Regions from separate parts of the Aneurinibacillus sp. UBA3580 genome, predicted to be linked through region 2. Evidence: a T-box and tRNA genes for the amino acid it is inferred to sense, from the RefSeq annotation. Region 2 holds a T-box; the other holds one or more tRNA genes.
What was found. A T-box is a leader RNA that pairs with one kind of tRNA and senses whether it is charged. The one in region 2 lies ahead of leuS (leucine--tRNA ligase), so its partner is inferred to be a tRNA-Leu.
Positions count from the first base shown of each region.

Region 1: it has a tRNA-Leu gene. The T-box ahead of leuS (leucine--tRNA ligase) is inferred to sense a tRNA for this amino acid. The anticodon was not compared.

Region 1 covers NZ_DFMZ01000023.1:30,410-38,119, forward strand. The annotation lists gene B2899_RS03530 (hypothetical protein) at 1-14, shown strand, start outside; gene B2899_RS03535 (phBC6A51 family helix-turn-helix protein) at 49-531, shown strand; gene B2899_RS03540 (S-layer homology domain-containing protein) at 1,119-1,892, shown strand; gene B2899_RS03545 (Ig-like domain-containing protein) at 1,852-3,177, shown strand; gene B2899_RS03550 (hypothetical protein) at 3,310-3,597, shown strand; gene B2899_RS03555 (2,3-butanediol dehydrogenase) at 3,769-4,833, shown strand; tRNA gene B2899_RS03565 (tRNA-Lys) at 5,632-5,707, shown strand; tRNA gene B2899_RS03570 (tRNA-Leu) at 5,797-5,876, shown strand; tRNA gene B2899_RS03575 (tRNA-Gly) at 5,909-5,984, shown strand; tRNA gene B2899_RS03580 (tRNA-Arg) at 6,065-6,141, shown strand; tRNA gene B2899_RS03585 (tRNA-Leu) at 6,147-6,228, shown strand; gene B2899_RS03590 (hypothetical protein) at 6,292-6,663, opposite strand; gene B2899_RS03595 (haloacid dehalogenase type II) at 6,811-7,485, shown strand; gene B2899_RS03600 (hypothetical protein) at 7,506-7,710, shown strand, end outside.
Region 2 covers NZ_DFMZ01000009.1:23,871-31,580, reverse strand. The annotation lists gene B2899_RS01980 (DUF2533 family protein) at 1-154, shown strand, start outside; gene comER (late competence protein ComER) at 257-1,093, shown strand; gene B2899_RS01970 (ABC transporter substrate-binding protein) at 1,126-2,136, opposite strand; gene leuS (leucine--tRNA ligase) at 2,229-4,688, opposite strand; T-box leader at 4,889-5,120, opposite strand; gene B2899_RS01960 (class I SAM-dependent DNA methyltransferase) at 5,178-5,939, opposite strand; gene rsfS (ribosome silencing factor) at 5,923-6,264, opposite strand; gene yqeK (bis(5'-nucleosyl)-tetraphosphatase (symmetrical) YqeK) at 6,270-6,839, opposite strand; partial or broken gene B2899_RS01945 (nicotinate-nucleotide adenylyltransferase) at 6,757-7,446, opposite strand; gene yhbY (ribosome assembly RNA-binding protein YhbY) at 7,430-7,710, opposite strand, start outside.

The sequences.
Region 1 (7,710 bases), on a different contig from region 2:
CGGCCTGGCTATAATACCGGGCTTTTACTATTTAAAGGAGATGATACGATGAGTACACGAAATACGAAACTTACACCGGAACAACAACGTGCAGCCGATATGGTTGTGGCGAATGAATATCGTTTGTTGACGCCGGATAAAAAGAAAAAATTAACGCAGGCAGAGTTAGCGGAGATGTTAGGGATATCTGAGCGAACATTACGTTATTGGAAAGAAGACAGCGCATTTCGGGATTATATGGCGCAGGAATCCAGAGGGTACGCATATGAAAATCGAGCTAAAATTTTCGGAGCGCTAATCGGGTTGGCATCAGGTGAGTTAACACCCAACGGTGTGCCGTCCGTTAATGCGATTAAAACGTATTTACAAATGGAAGGACTGCTGAGTAATACCGTCGAGATTAAAGACGAACGCAAGCAACCGGAAGAAGACGTATATAAATCGGAAGAAGAAGTCGCCGCGGAAATGGCGGAGTTAAAGGCGATGCTTGGCGGCAATGATGACGGCGATAGTACGAAAGATAACGAATAAGAAACGGCGTGGCTGCTTCGGTGGCTGCGTCGCTTTTTTTATGGATATATTTGTTTTTTAAAATGTGCTTTACATTAGTTTGCGATTTGTGATAAGATAATATCCGTTAGACATTACGTCCAACCTTCGGCGTAGAAACCACATAGCCTTCGGACATGAAATAACGTTAAATCACCGTTTGACAAGACGTTGACATGCCGAAGATATAGCGCTCAAACTTCTAAGCCGTCGGTCGGGAGTTCGAATCTCTCCTGGGACGCCATGCAAAGAATACGCGGTATGTTAACGTTCTGTTATCGTGAAATCAAACGGTGATAGAACGATGACATACCGCTTTTTTGTTGGTCAGAAGAAAGCGGCCGGAGGGGTCCGAGGTATCAAAAAGAAATAGAGTGAGAAGCTGAATACCCGATTTATAAAATTATGACTCAGTCATATAGCGTTATAGGTATAATAGTCCTTAAGAAATTGGTTCAAAAAACATAATATTGATAAGTAATGTGACTGAATTTTTACTATGGCGGGATTAGTTTCTTTAATAAGATGGAGAAATGTAGAAATTAAAATTCTAGGAGGGGATTAATATTTTGAATAAAACAAAAATTATAAGAATTTTAACTACTGCTGCATTACTTAGTTCTTGTGCACTTCCTGTATATGCATTAACTACTTTCTCAGATATAGATAACTCGTTTGCAAAAGATGCCATTTTAAAGCTTACCAGCGAAGGGATTCTAAATGGAAAAGGAAACGGGAAATTTGATCCAACAGGAAAGATCTCAAGACAGGATTTTGCAATTGTTCTTGCCAAGGCTTTGAATCTAGATACTACAAATGTACCTGCAAAAGCTACATTTTCTGATATTCCTCCTAATCATTATGCATTTAAATATGCAGAGGCTGTTGCACGGGCCGGTTTAATAAAAGGGCAGGGGAATGGCCAGTTTGGTAACGGACAGAATTTATCACGGCAAGATATGGCTGTTATTTTCATACGAGCTCTGGGCGTAGATGCAACTGGAAAAGCAGCTAGCTTGAGATTTCGTGATGCAGCTTCCATATCGGATTATGCAAAAGATGCTGTTGCCATGGCAGTAGAGCTCGGACTGCTTGTAGGGAACAGCGATGGCACCTTCAATCCCGGGGGAAATGCTGAAAGGCAAGCGGTTGCCTTGGTAGCAAGCAAATTTCTTCGGGTAGTTGAGGCACAAAAAAAACAAAATCCAATCCAAAATCAACCTCAACCACCAAACACCTCAATTCCTGCACCAGAGCAGACAGAAATTCCTGCGCCGACTCAGAATAACAATAGTAGTTCTAATGGAGGCGGAGCCGGAACAAACAATTACTTATCTACCTGATAATGAGATTCCCGTAGTAACAAATAGAATACAGGATCAATCAGGTACTGTGGGAGGAACAAGGATACAAATAGATTTAAGAGGGTACTTTATAGATCCAGATGGAGATCAATTGCTCTTTGATGTTGTCTCTAGTGACGAAGAGGTAGTTACTGTAGCGCTTGATGGTACTGATATATATATTACACTGAAAGCACCTGGTACAACGATGGTAACTGTGAGGGCCACAGATGGTAAAGGAGGCACCGTAAGTCAAAGCTTCACCGTAACAGTGCAGCCGGCACCCGTAGATACAACTCCTCCTGTTGTTCAGGAATTAAATCCAAGTAATAATGCGGTAGGAGTAAGTGCCACAAATGATTTCGCTATAAGTTTTGATGAGAATGTAGCTTTAAGAACTGAAAAAACAATCTGGATAAAGAAAACAATTGATGACAGTATCGTTGCTTCTCTCAGTACAAATAATCAGTCTGGAGTAAGTGTATCGGGAAATAAGGTCACAATCAAAAACCCTGGATTAGGTGGTTCTACAAGTTATTATATTGAGATTGAGAATGGGGCTATTACTGACATTGCAGGTAATTCCTTTGCGGGCATTCAAGACAAAACAATATGGACCTTCACAACTAATGCCAATCGCATACAAAGTAAAGCAATAACTAATTTTGATTTTTCAACTGTATATGCCACTCAAGCCAATCAGCGAAGCAAGCCCATGACATCTGCCGACTTTAGTGGGAACAATGCTAAAACATTTACCATAAGTGATGGTATAACCACTATCGCGATTACTCTAAATTGGAATATACCACGAAATGGTTTTAGCATTGGTCAAGTTATTGGCTCGGCCATTGAAAGTCAAATTCAAGATTATTATTTTGGTCACGGTATCCAGCCTGCTAATTGGACGCTGAATGCAGGCAGTTACGCAGCAGACGATACATTTAATATTAATACCTTCAAGACTGGTAGTAATGCATCCGTTATGTTAGATGGTGATGATTGGAATTACTTTTTTCAAGATAAGTCATTTTCAGGTAGTGATGATGATACTTCTAAGAATTGTTTATTTACTATAAGTGATGGAACTCATACTGCCGAGATTTTGCTAGGGTATCAATATGCTAATATGGACGATTTAGTTGATGATTTGAACTATCAATTAACAAATGCACAAGTGTCTGCTACAGTTAACAAGGTAGAAGCAAGCCATTTTGAGCTTGTTCCAGGCACCCCTGGGATAACGCTTACTACTGGCGGCACAAACGCAAATGAATTCTTTTAATTTTCAAAGATTTTCTTAAAAATGTTTGCATAATAGCAACGTAATGAAACCGCTCTCTGGTATGTTACCAGGGAGTAGTTTTATGTTAATCTTTTGTTATTAAAATCAGAGTTACCAAGGGGAATGTTTGAAATGGAGACAGTCGAATCCTTAGACAGAATTATTACCGATTTGATAAAGATAAAACGCACAAAACCATACCTGCCCACATGGGGCATGATTTTTTCGGTTTTATATAAGGCTAAACGATATGCTGAACAGAAAAACCAAACGGTAGTACTGTATCAGATTAATGGTAATGATGTGTTATATGTCCCCTCCGAAAGAAAATTTAAAATTAGGGTAGAGGATATAAACTTCAATTTAACTTTAGAACAAATGGTTACAGCTCTTCATGAAGAAAGGTTTTTACCATGCTAATAAAACCCCCCTCGGTATGTTGCCGGGGAGTTAATTTATTTTAGATATATGTATCTAAGAGAATATAAAAATTTCTAACTAACTAAATGAATACACGTACTAAAAACTTATAGATAAATGATATAATTTATTTGGGTTATTTTTAGAAATTATTAGATGGGGTGGAAAATGATGAGGGCAGCTATATGGTATGGGGTTAAAGATGTTCAGGTGCGTACCATTGAAGAACCAAAAGTCACATCAGGTACAGTAAAAATTAAAGTGGAATGGTGCGGGATTTGTGGTACTGATTTACACGAATATTTAGCAGGTCCTATTTTTATTCCTGGAGAAGAGGCTCATCCTCTCACCAATGAAAAAGCTCCTGTGATTCTTGGACATGAATTCGCAGGAGAAGTTGTTGAAATCGGGGATGGAGTATCGACCGTGAAAGTTGGGGATCGTGTTGCCGTTGAACCAATTCTTTCTTGCGGAAAATGTCCGGAGTGTAGAACAGGTAAATATAATTTATGTGAATCTCTCGGATTTCATGGATTAGCTGGTGGTGGCGGTGGATTTTCAGAATACACAGTAGTAAAGGAAAATATGGTACATAAATTGCCTGATAATATGAGTTTCGAGCAAGGGGCTCTTGTAGAGCCGACAGCAGTTGCGGTTCATGCTGTAAGACAGAGTAAAGTAAAAGTTGGAGATGTTGTAGCGGTCTTTGGAGCGGGACCAATTGGACTTTTAACCATTCAAGCTGCGAAGGCTGCCGGTGCGAGGCAAATAATCGCTGTTGAAGTTTCCGAGGAAAGAAAAGAATTCGCCAAGAAGGTAGGCGCTGACGTTGTTTTAGATCCACGCCAGGTCGATGTTGTAAAGGAAATCAAACAATTAACAAGCGGTGGGGTAGATGTAAGTTTTGAAGTTGCTGGAATAGATGCTGTACTGAATCAAGCAATCGAAAGTACAAAAGCAGATGGTCAGATTATTATTGTTAGCATTTGGGAAAAAACAGCGACAATACTTCCGAATAACCTTGTGTTAAAAGAAAGGGATATTAAAGGGGTCATCGCTTATCGAGATATCTTCCCATCTGTTATTCAACTTATTGCAAATGGGAGTATTAAAGCAGAAGAATTGATTACAAAGAAAATCGACTTAAAAGACATTGTAGAAGAAGGTTTTGAGTCTTTAGTTAAGGAAAAAAATCATGTTAAAATTTTAGTGAAACCAGGTACCTTACTACAATAAGTCGATTGTTCCTTATGAGGTTTACTAAAATTAAAGTAAATTAAAGTAAATTAAAGAGCCTGACATATTACCCTATATAAAAAATAGGGGAGTGTCAGGCTTTTATGTGTACAGGTTCCGATAACCTGGTGTATGTAAAGGATCACTTTTAATCGCTCAAAAGTGATCCGGGTATTTGAGTTTTCTGGAAATGATATCGGGGTGATTCCCCTGCTACTACATAACGAACAGGGGAATCCTTTCCTACCTATTAGTCACATGCACACGCAATAATGACCAAGAGGATAAAGAGAACAAGGATAACGCCAATTTCTCGTTCCCCACCAAAAAAACCCATACAATTCCCTCCCATGTACAATGGATTAAATTACATTTCATACTATGTAAATGGGGATGGACAGGTGTTGGGTTACTGCCTTTATTTAAGGCTTTTATTATTTTTGTGCTATTGTTCTGTTTCTTATTGGTGTCTTCTTAATGGAATTAAAGACGCCCGCAAGCCATCGGAAGAAGACGTCGCTGCGGAAGTGGCGGAGTTAAAGGCGATGCTTGGCGAATTCCATTCGTAAGCGGCACCGCCCGCGAGTTTTTCTTATGGATATATTTGTTTTTAAAAATGTACTTTACATTAGTTTGCGATTTGTGATAAGATAATATTCGTTAGACATCAATGCGTTCAACCTTCGGCTTTATCGTATATTCACCGTTTGATAAGGCGTTAGCATAACGAAGACAGACATATCAAATCAAACTTCTAAGCCGTTGGCAGGGAGTTCGAATCTCTCCTGGGAAGCCAGCGAGCCATTAGCTCAGTTGGTAGAGCACCTGACTTTTAATCAGGGTGTCACTGGTTCGAGTCCAGTATGGCTCACCACTTATTCCCATAAAAGTGGAGTAGATGCTCCGCAGCTTATACCAAATACTTTTATGGAGCCAAAAGATAAGGGTGCAAAATTAAATTGTGCGGGTGTGGCGGAATTGGCAGACGCACTAGACTTAGGATCTAGCGCTTCGGCGTGGGGGTTCAAGTCCCTCCACCCGCATTCATTATCCATAAAAGTGGAGAAACTGCTTTGCGGACATAGCTCAGTTGGTAGAGCACGACCTTGCCAAGGTCGGGGTCGCGAGTTCGAGTCTCGTTGTCCGCTCCATAATTGACCCACAAAAGTGTAGCTTTGAAGCTGATTCCGAATCCTTTTGCGGGGGTTTCAAAAACCTAAAAATAAAAAATGTGCCCGTAGCTCAACCGGATAGAGTGTCTGACTACGAATCAGAAGGTTGGGAGTTCGAGTCTCTCCGGGCACGCCACCTATGCCGATGTGGCGGAATTGGCAGACGCGCACGACTCAAAATCGTGTTCCTTCGGGAGTGTCGGTTCGACTCCGACCATCGGTACTTACATGCGCAAAAAGCACCTCTTCTTGACATTCAAGAAGAGGTGCTTTTTCTTTTTTTTGATTAAAATATATTTTTTAACATAGACTGGACCATTGGGTTTTGCAGCAACTTAGCAAGTTGCACAAAATCCATACCACCCAGCATATTATTTAATCCATTCTTTTTTTCAGCTTTTCCCTTCTGTTTTTTGCCCGGCTTCGCTGGTTTCGTTGCAACGCCATTGTTTAATCCTTTCTTGATTAGTGTTTGGACTGAGGGGTTTTGCAGCAGTTCAGCCAATCCGGCCGGATCGAATCCTCTGGCGATGTTTCCTCCTTGTGTAGGGGGAGAGGGTTTCCTTTTTATTTGTCGCCTTTTGTCCAGGATAGGAAAGCGGGAAATATGATTGTCTTGATGCTGCCTGGAGGCTGCTTTTCTCGGTCTTTTTGCCAACCCCGATCACCTCCTTTTCAGGTGAATTTCATCTACTCTATACTTAATTGTATGTAACGGCAAACCCGATAGGGCCGGGACATGTACCCAGATTCGAAGAATATCTGTTATACTGAATCTGATGTGACATGGAAACGGGGGAGAAAAGTGAATACAAATAAAATTAAGGCGATCGCGTTTGATGCTTACGGAACGCTTTTTAATGTCCATTCTGTCATTGAGGTATGCGATGAATTATTTCCGGGACAGGGCACTCGTCTTAGCCAGCTCTGGCGCACGAAACAATTAGAATATAGCTGGCTTCGTGCTTTAATGGGGCGGTACGTTGATTTTAGACAGATCACAGAAGAAGCACTTATCTTTGCATGCAGACAATTGGATCTTCCGCTCGATGAGGCATACCGGAAGCGACTGATGGAAGAGTACCTTATGCTGAAGCCGTATCCGGAGGTGTCTGATGTATTGCCTCGGCTTACAGCGTGGAAGCGGACGATTTTTTCAAACGGCTCGCTTGACTTCCTGCTGCCATTGGTTAAGCATACTGCACTGGAACAGCATCTCGATGATGTTATTAGCGTAGATGATGCTAAAATATATAAACCGCACCCGGCCGCGTATACCCGTGTGCTTGAAGTGTTGCAGGTAAAGCGGGAAGAAGTGGTATTTGTCTCCTCAAACGCTTGGGACGCTGCCGGTGCAAAAAGTTTTGGATTCCATGTCGCCTGGTTGAATCGGACAGGACAGACATTTGATGAACTGGGGCAACCACCTGATTTCATCATTCGCAATCTTGGCGAGCTGCTGCCGATTTTACAAAAGTAGCTGTAGAGAAAGGAGTTTGCATGAAAAAACAGCAGGGAAACATACTACGCCATGAAGAGGCGAGCGCAAAGGACATCTATTTAAAACGTCCATTTAAGTATAAGCTGCTTGAGACAGTGTTTTATGTCATCGTAATGTTCGGGCTGTTGAATTTCCTGCCGCAAAACCGTACGGCGGTGTTTATTATTGCTATGGGTGCGGCCATTGTTATCGTGGGATTCTCGC
Region 2 (7,710 bases):
CGAGAAGGCGGTAGAGCAGTGCAAAAATGGAGAAGAAATCAATGTCGAAGAAATTAACAAAGTAACCGAGCAAATTAACCAGCTGGCACAGCGTTATCACCTGCCACCGCGCAAAACTGTAACAGTTGATATGGTACGGGATATATGCAAATAATTACCGTATATCGGTATTTTAGCACAATTGGAAAAATATGTGTACTGAATTCCCCAATCTCTCCATACACATTAAACAATTATAATCGCCGGGGGGATTCAGATGCACATTGGCTTTATTGGAACGGGAAGTATGGGAACGATTCTCATCGAAGCCTTTATTGAATCCGGCGCCGTACCGCCCGCTCACATCATTGCCTCGAACCGGACGCCGGAAAAGCTGCGTGCGCTCGCATCTAAACACACTGCGCTTAGAACCGGAACAAATACGGTCGTCGCACAGGAGGCGGACGTGCTGTTCTTATGCACCAAACCGCTTGAATACAGAACGGTACTGGATGAAATTCAACATGATTTGACCCCCGATAAACTGCTGCTCTCTGTCACCAGCTCCGTCAATGTGCAGCAGTTGGAGGCTTATACCCCCTGCAAAGTGGCCCGCGTCATTCCAAGCATTACCAATACAGCGCTCAGCGGAGCTTCGCTTGTGACGTTCGGAAGCCGTTTCCATGATGCCGACCGTACAAGGTTGATTACGCTGTTATCTGCCATCAGCACACCAATTGAAATTGAAGAACAGGACACCCGTATCTCTTCCGACATTGTTAGCTGCGGCCCTGCCTTCTTCAGTTTTCTGCTGCAGCGTTTCATTGACAGCGCGGTGGCGAAAACAACCCTTACGGAGGAGCAGGCGACGAAGCTGATAACAGAGATGATTATCGGACTTGGGCGCCTGCTTGAAGACGGACGTTTTTCCCTGCCAGCTCTACAGGCCAAGGTGTGTGTACCAGGCGGCGTAACCGGTATTGGTCTGCATGTACTTGATAAGGAGACGCGGGACGTATTCCTCCACCTAATCGAAGCGACTCACCGCAAATTTGATGTGGATGTTCTTGAAGTAAAAGAGATGTTCGCCGACAAAAAAAACTCCTTCCACTAAACGGGGAAGGAGTCTTTTCACATCTGCACCGGTTATTTGACAACCTGGGCATTCGCTTTCAATTCGTCAGGGACGGACAATCCAAAATTCTTGGCTGCAGCTTCATTCATGACCAACTGTACGTCTTTCAGCGTTTCCACCGGCATGGAACCCGGCTTCTCGCCTTTCAGTACGCGGGACGCCATTACACCGGTTTGCCGGCCAAGCTTATAATAATCGATGCCGTAGGTGGCTACTGCGCCGCGCTTTACCGTGTCGCTGTCGGAAGCGAACACTGGCACCTTAGACGCCTTGGCTGCGGTTAGCAGCGCTTCAAACGAAGATACAACCGTGTTGTCGACAGGAATAAGAATGGCATCCACCTTGCCCACAATCGACTCGGTACGCTGTTTTACTTCGTTCGAGCTGGACACACCGGCTTTTTCCACCGTTACTCCCAGCGCTTTGGCCGCTTCCTCAATCATACCCACCTGTACTTCGGCATTGACCTCGCCCGTGTTGTAGATCACACCAAGTTTTTTCAAAGAAGGAATAAACTCTTTCACAAGCTGCACCTGTTTATCCATTGGAGATACATCGGACGTGCCTGTAATATTTTCCGCCGGTTTATCCAGCGCCGGCACAATCTTGGCTGCCACCGGATCGGTTACCGCAGAGAATACAACCGGAATCTCCTTCGCCTGCTGGGCAACCGCCTGTGCAGACGGCGTCGTAATCGGGATAATCAAATCCTTCTTGTCCGCTACCATCTGCTGGGCAATTGTCGCCACATTGTTCATATCGTTCTGGGCGTTCAGATATTCCAGCTGCATCGTCTCCCCGTCTTTAAATCCTTCTTCTGCCAGCTGGTCAATAATTCCTTTGCGAATCGAATCAAGCGCCGGATGCTCGGCAATCTGCGTAATGCCGACCTTAACCTTCTTCTCCGGGCTTGCCTGTTCCGCCTTCTGCTGCACGGATTCCGTTTTCGTCGCCTGACCGCACCCTGCCAGGGCGAGCAACATCGCCACAAGCAAAGCTATGATAACCTGCACTCTTCTCATCTTCTCTCTCCTCCGTACTCTCTCATCTCAAATTTTAAAGCTTGAATGCTCTTCAAAAGTATAGCACGCAAGGTATCAAAATTCTATAACATTTATCCCACAACAATATTCACGAGCTTTCCGGGAACGGCGATGACTTTACGGATTGTCTTTCCGGCCGTCAACTCTTTAATCTTCTCGTTTTCGTTCGCGATCGCTTCCATCTCCTGCTTGGTCGCATTCGCTGGAATTACCATTTTCTCGCGTACTTTACCGTTAATCTGCACGACGATTTCTACTTCATCAAGCACGAGAGCGGACTCGTCAAATGCAGGCCAGCTTTGATGATGAACGCTGTCTTCGTGGCCGATGGTACGCCACATCTCTTCGGTAATATGCGGCGCGAACGGTGCAAGCAAGATAATCGTGCTTTCAACCGCGTGTGCCAGCATGCCGGGATCACCATCTTTCGGGTATGCATAGATTTTGTTGACGAGTTCCATAATGGAGCTAATCGCCGTATTGAATTGACGGCGCTCACCGATGTCCTCGCTCACCTTTTTAATTGTAGCATGTAGCGTCCGGTTCAAATCTTTGGCGGCACTATCGGACAGATTGATTTGCGGATGAGTTGCCACTAAGTCGGCATGGTTATCCACCATACGCCATACACGGTTGAGAAAACGATAGCTGCCCTCCACCCCGCTGTCGCTCCATTCGAGATCCCGATCCGGCGGAGCCGCGAACAGGATAAAGAGGCGTCCGGTATCTGCACCATACTTAGCGATAATTTCGTCCGGACTGACGACGTTGCCTTTCGATTTGGACATTTTTGCGCCGTCTTTCAGTACCATGCCCTGGGTAAGCAGGCTCTTGAACGGCTCCGTGAAATTTATCATCCCCGCGTCATACAACACTTTGGTGAAGAAACGGGAATACAACAGGTGCAGAATCGCATGTTCGATACCGCCGATGTATTCGTCTACCGGCAGCCATTTGTTCGCTTTTTCCGAATCAAACGGGATCTCATCATTTTTCGCATCGGTAAAACGCAGGTAATACCAGGAAGAATCAATGAACGTATCCATCGTATCTGTCTCCCTGCGTGCATGGCCACCGCAGGACGGGCAGGTTGTGTTGACAAACTCTTCGGACTTGGCCAACGGGTTGCTCATCCCGTCAATGACGACATTCTCCGGTAACATCACCGGCAAATCTTCTTTCGGCACCGGAACGATACCGCAATCATCGCAGTAAATTATCGGAATCGGCGCTCCCCAGTAGCGCTGGCGGGATACGAGCCAGTCGCGCAGGCGGTAGGAAACGGTCGCCCCACCCAATCCATTCTCTTTTAGATGCTCTGCGATTTTCTCAAGCGCTTCACGGTTCGGCATTCCGTCGAATGAACCGGATTGCACCAGTACTCCGTCTTCCGTATACGCTTCCGTCATCGTCTCGTTTGCATCAAATGTTTCACCTTCCGGCACGATGACCCGCGTAATCGGCAAATTGTACTGACGTGCAAAAGCGAAGTCACGCGTATCGTGTGCAGGTACCGCCATGACCGCTCCTGTGCCGTAATCCATCAATACATAGTTGGCAATCCAGATCGGCACATCCTGGCCGGTCAGCGGATGACGGGCATACGCGCCGGTAAACATGCCTTCTTTCGGCGCATCGGCCGCAGTCCGGATAATGTCGGATTCTTTTTTCGTTTTCTCGATGAATGCGAGCACATCCGCTTCGTTTTCTTTGCCTTTCACCAGCTTGCGCACAATCGGATGCTCCGGCGCCAGAACCATAAACGTCACGCCGTACAGCGTATCCGGACGGGTAGTAAATACGGTCAGCTTCTCGCCTGCTTCCGGCACGTCAAACGTTACCTCGGCACCGGTGCTGCGCCCGATCCAGTTGCGCTGCATCGTTTTGACCTTTTCCGGCCAGCCAGTCAATTGATCCAGATCGTTCAGCAGGCGATCGGCGTAGTCAGTAATTTTGAAATACCACTGCTCAAGGTCGATTTTAGTTACTTCGGTACCGCAGCGCCAGCAGCATCCGTCTTCTACCTGCTCGTTGGCGAGCACCGTTTGATCGTGCGGACACCAGTTAACCGTACCGTTCTTGCGGTACGCCAGGCCTTTTTCATAGAAAAGCAGGAACAACTGCTGGGTCATTTTGTAGTATTCCGGCGAGCAGGTCGCAATTTCACGCTCCCAGTCATAGCTTACACCCAGCTGCTTCTGCTGATTTTTCATAAAGTCAATGTTTTCATATGTCCATTTGGCCGGCTGCGCGCCCAATTTGATCGCTGCGTTTTCTGCCGGCATGCCGAACGCATCCCATCCCATGGGGTGCAGAACCTGATAGCCATTCATCCGCTTGTAGCGAGCTACCACATCTCCGATAGAGTATACGCGCATATGCCCCATATGAAGGCGTCCGGAAGGATACGGGAACTGCTCCAGGCAGTAGAATTTTTCTTTTGTATCGTCCTCGTTCGTACGATGTGCGTTCGTTTCATTCCAATACTGCTGCCATTTTTTTTCGATTTCGTGCGGCTTGTAAGCTTTCATCAATGACTAACCTCCATCATGCATAGTTCAATCGAGAAGCGGAATGCGAGAGAAAGCACAACGGCTGATACGTTGTACTCTCTATGTAGTTTGAAACTTAGAAATATAAAAGAGAAAGCAGAACATAAGGTTTCTACCTCATGTTTTTCTTGCTTTTTGTTCTCAATTTCACATAAAAAACGCCTCTCATCCCTGTATCATCCAGGGACGAGAGGCGTGACTCCCGCGGTACCACCCTAGTTAACGCCACGCAATTGTGCTACCGGCGTCCACTTTAGCATCCGTAACATGGATGAGGCGGATAACGGTACTCGCTGCCTTTCCCGCTATCGGCTCCAAGGCGAGTTCATTGCCCGAAACGGTTAACTCACACCGACCGTTAACTCTCTGCTTCGCTTCCTGACAACTACTGCTCCTTATCAAAGCCATGATTTGCAATTTATCTAAAATTATATGCAACTTACCTATCCTATGTCAACTTCTCCATCATTACGGTTTTTGAGCCGCGAAAAATGCACGCTCACTCTCTTCTTCTACCGCCTGTGACGAGAAATCGGCCGTTAGAGACAGCAGGGTAAAACCGGCTTCAACAAGCCAGTCCCGCAGGTCATCAAGCCGATACGCCCGCTGGCGATGCAACTCATGAAACCGCCGGAAAAGACCATCCCGCTCCGCTACAAACAGCGTTAAATCATGCTCTACCGTCTCTGTATATTCGTCATATGAACTCTGCCAGATATACGCCACCTGCTCATCTTGATAGCAAAACGACTCGTTGCCGAATACTTCGGCGATTTTATATGGCGTATGCACATCAAACAGGAAGGTGCCGCCGGGTTTCAACGCTTCGAACACTCCCGCGAACACCTGACGTATTCCCTCGGCGTCCGGGATATAATTCAGCGTATCACAAAAGCTCACGATGCTGTCCATCTGCCCGGGGAGCGAAAGGCGGCGGATATCCTGGTTGAGCCAGTGTACGGGCGCCCCCGGATGACTGCGCTCCACCTTCTCCCGCGCCACTTCCAGCATATCGGCGGATAAATCTACGCCCCATACTTCCAACTTCCGTTCGAGCAGATAGCGGGTAAGCGATCCTGTACCGCAGCCTAGCTCAGCGACGCGATGCGGGGCCGTGCCGGTCAAGCGCCACACTTCCGCCGCAAACTGCATCCATTGGTCGTATGGTGCGTCCGCCATAAGATGATCATATACATCGGCCAATTGCCGGTAACTACTGGACGGCGACAACGGGAGCATCCTTCCAAAGGCGTTCGATATTGTAGAACTCACGCTCGTCACGATGGAATACGTGAACAACCACATCGCCTAAATCAACAAGCACCCAGCGGGCTTCATCGTAGCCCTCCCGGCCGCGCACCGTAAGCCCGGCCTCTTCTACGCTGTCTTTAATATTGTCAACGATGGCCTGAACCTGCGTCTCGGAATTTCCATGGCAGACCACGAAGTAATCCGCGATAATGGAAAGACCTTTCAAGTCCAGGATTACTACATTATTCCCTTTCTTATCCTCGGCCGCCTTTGCGGCCAGCTGTGCGATTTGAAGTTCTGTCATATTCGCTATTCTTCCTCCTTTACGTTTTTCATTTTCGGTTTTACCAAGGAGTTGCGGGCCAGAACGGTGAGGGGATATATTCTTTTTTCCCGATTAACAAGAAATGTAATCGTCCCTCCCAGTCCTTTCGCCAGGGCGCGGTCCAAATCTTCCTCCGCTGCCGTTCGCAGTTCGTCAACACCGGGAAACTGCCGGCCGGGCTCAATATAGTCGGCCAGACAGACTACTTTTTCAAGCAATGTCATGTTCTCACGGCCCGAAGTGTGATAGCGGATCGCGTCCAAGATTTCCTCATCCTCGATACCTAAATCCCTTCGTACAACCTCAGCCCCAACATGCGCATGCCACAGCTCTGTATCATATTCAAGCAGATCTTTCGGAATGTGCGGTGTACTCTCAATAATGTTACGCATTTTGTCTTCCGGCCAGAATTTGCAGTAGTCATGGAGAATGGCCGCTGTTTCCGCTTTCTCTTTGTCGGCGCCGTATTTTTCAGCGAGCCGAATCGCGGTCTCTACCACACCGAGCGTATGCTCGTAGCGGTGCTTGGTAATCTGTCCGCGTACGGCTTCCAACAATTGTTCACGCTTCATACAATCGCTTCTCCTCTATATACATTCTTACCGCATCCGGAACAAGATACCGGATGGACCTACCTGCCGACGCTTTTTCGCGAATCATGGTCGAAGAAACATCCAGCTGCGGCATTTCCGTTTCAATCACACGCTGCATATATTTGTTCTCCATCGTATAACCGGGACGCGCCAATGCCACAAACTGTACCATCTGAACCAGTTCATCGATCCGGTGCCACTTAGGCAGATAGTTCGCCATATCCCCGCCGATGATGAAATAAAAATCCACTTCAGGATGCCGCACCTTTAGCAACCGTACGGTATCATACGTATAGGAAGGCTGCCCGGAGTCTCTCTCAAGTTCGACCGTATTTAGCAAAAAACGCGGATTGTCTGCGATAGCAAGCCTGATCATCTCGACCCGGTGAATATCGGCCGTAATCCGTCTGGAGCGTTTATGAGGTGGAATATGCGCAGGCAGAAACCATATTTCATCAAGATTCAACGCATCCCGGGCCTGCTCGGCGACGATTAAGTGGACGGTATGAATAGGATCGAACGTGCCGCCGTACAGCCCGACCTTTTTTTGCTCATTTTGGAAGCTCAATCGTCTTATGCTCCCTCGATTCTTTATAGAGCACGATCGTATTGCCGATAATCTGCACGATTTCTGCGCCGCTCCCGGCCGCGATTGCTTCCGCCACCTCTTCCTTATCTTCGCCGCAATTGTTCAATACCGATACTTTAAGCAGTTCACGTACCTCAAGCGTCTCTTCAATTTGCTTGATTAAATTTTCATTGACCCCGCCTTTGCCTACCTGGAAAATCGGACTCAAGTGGTGCGCCTGTGAACGCAGATAACGCTTTTGCT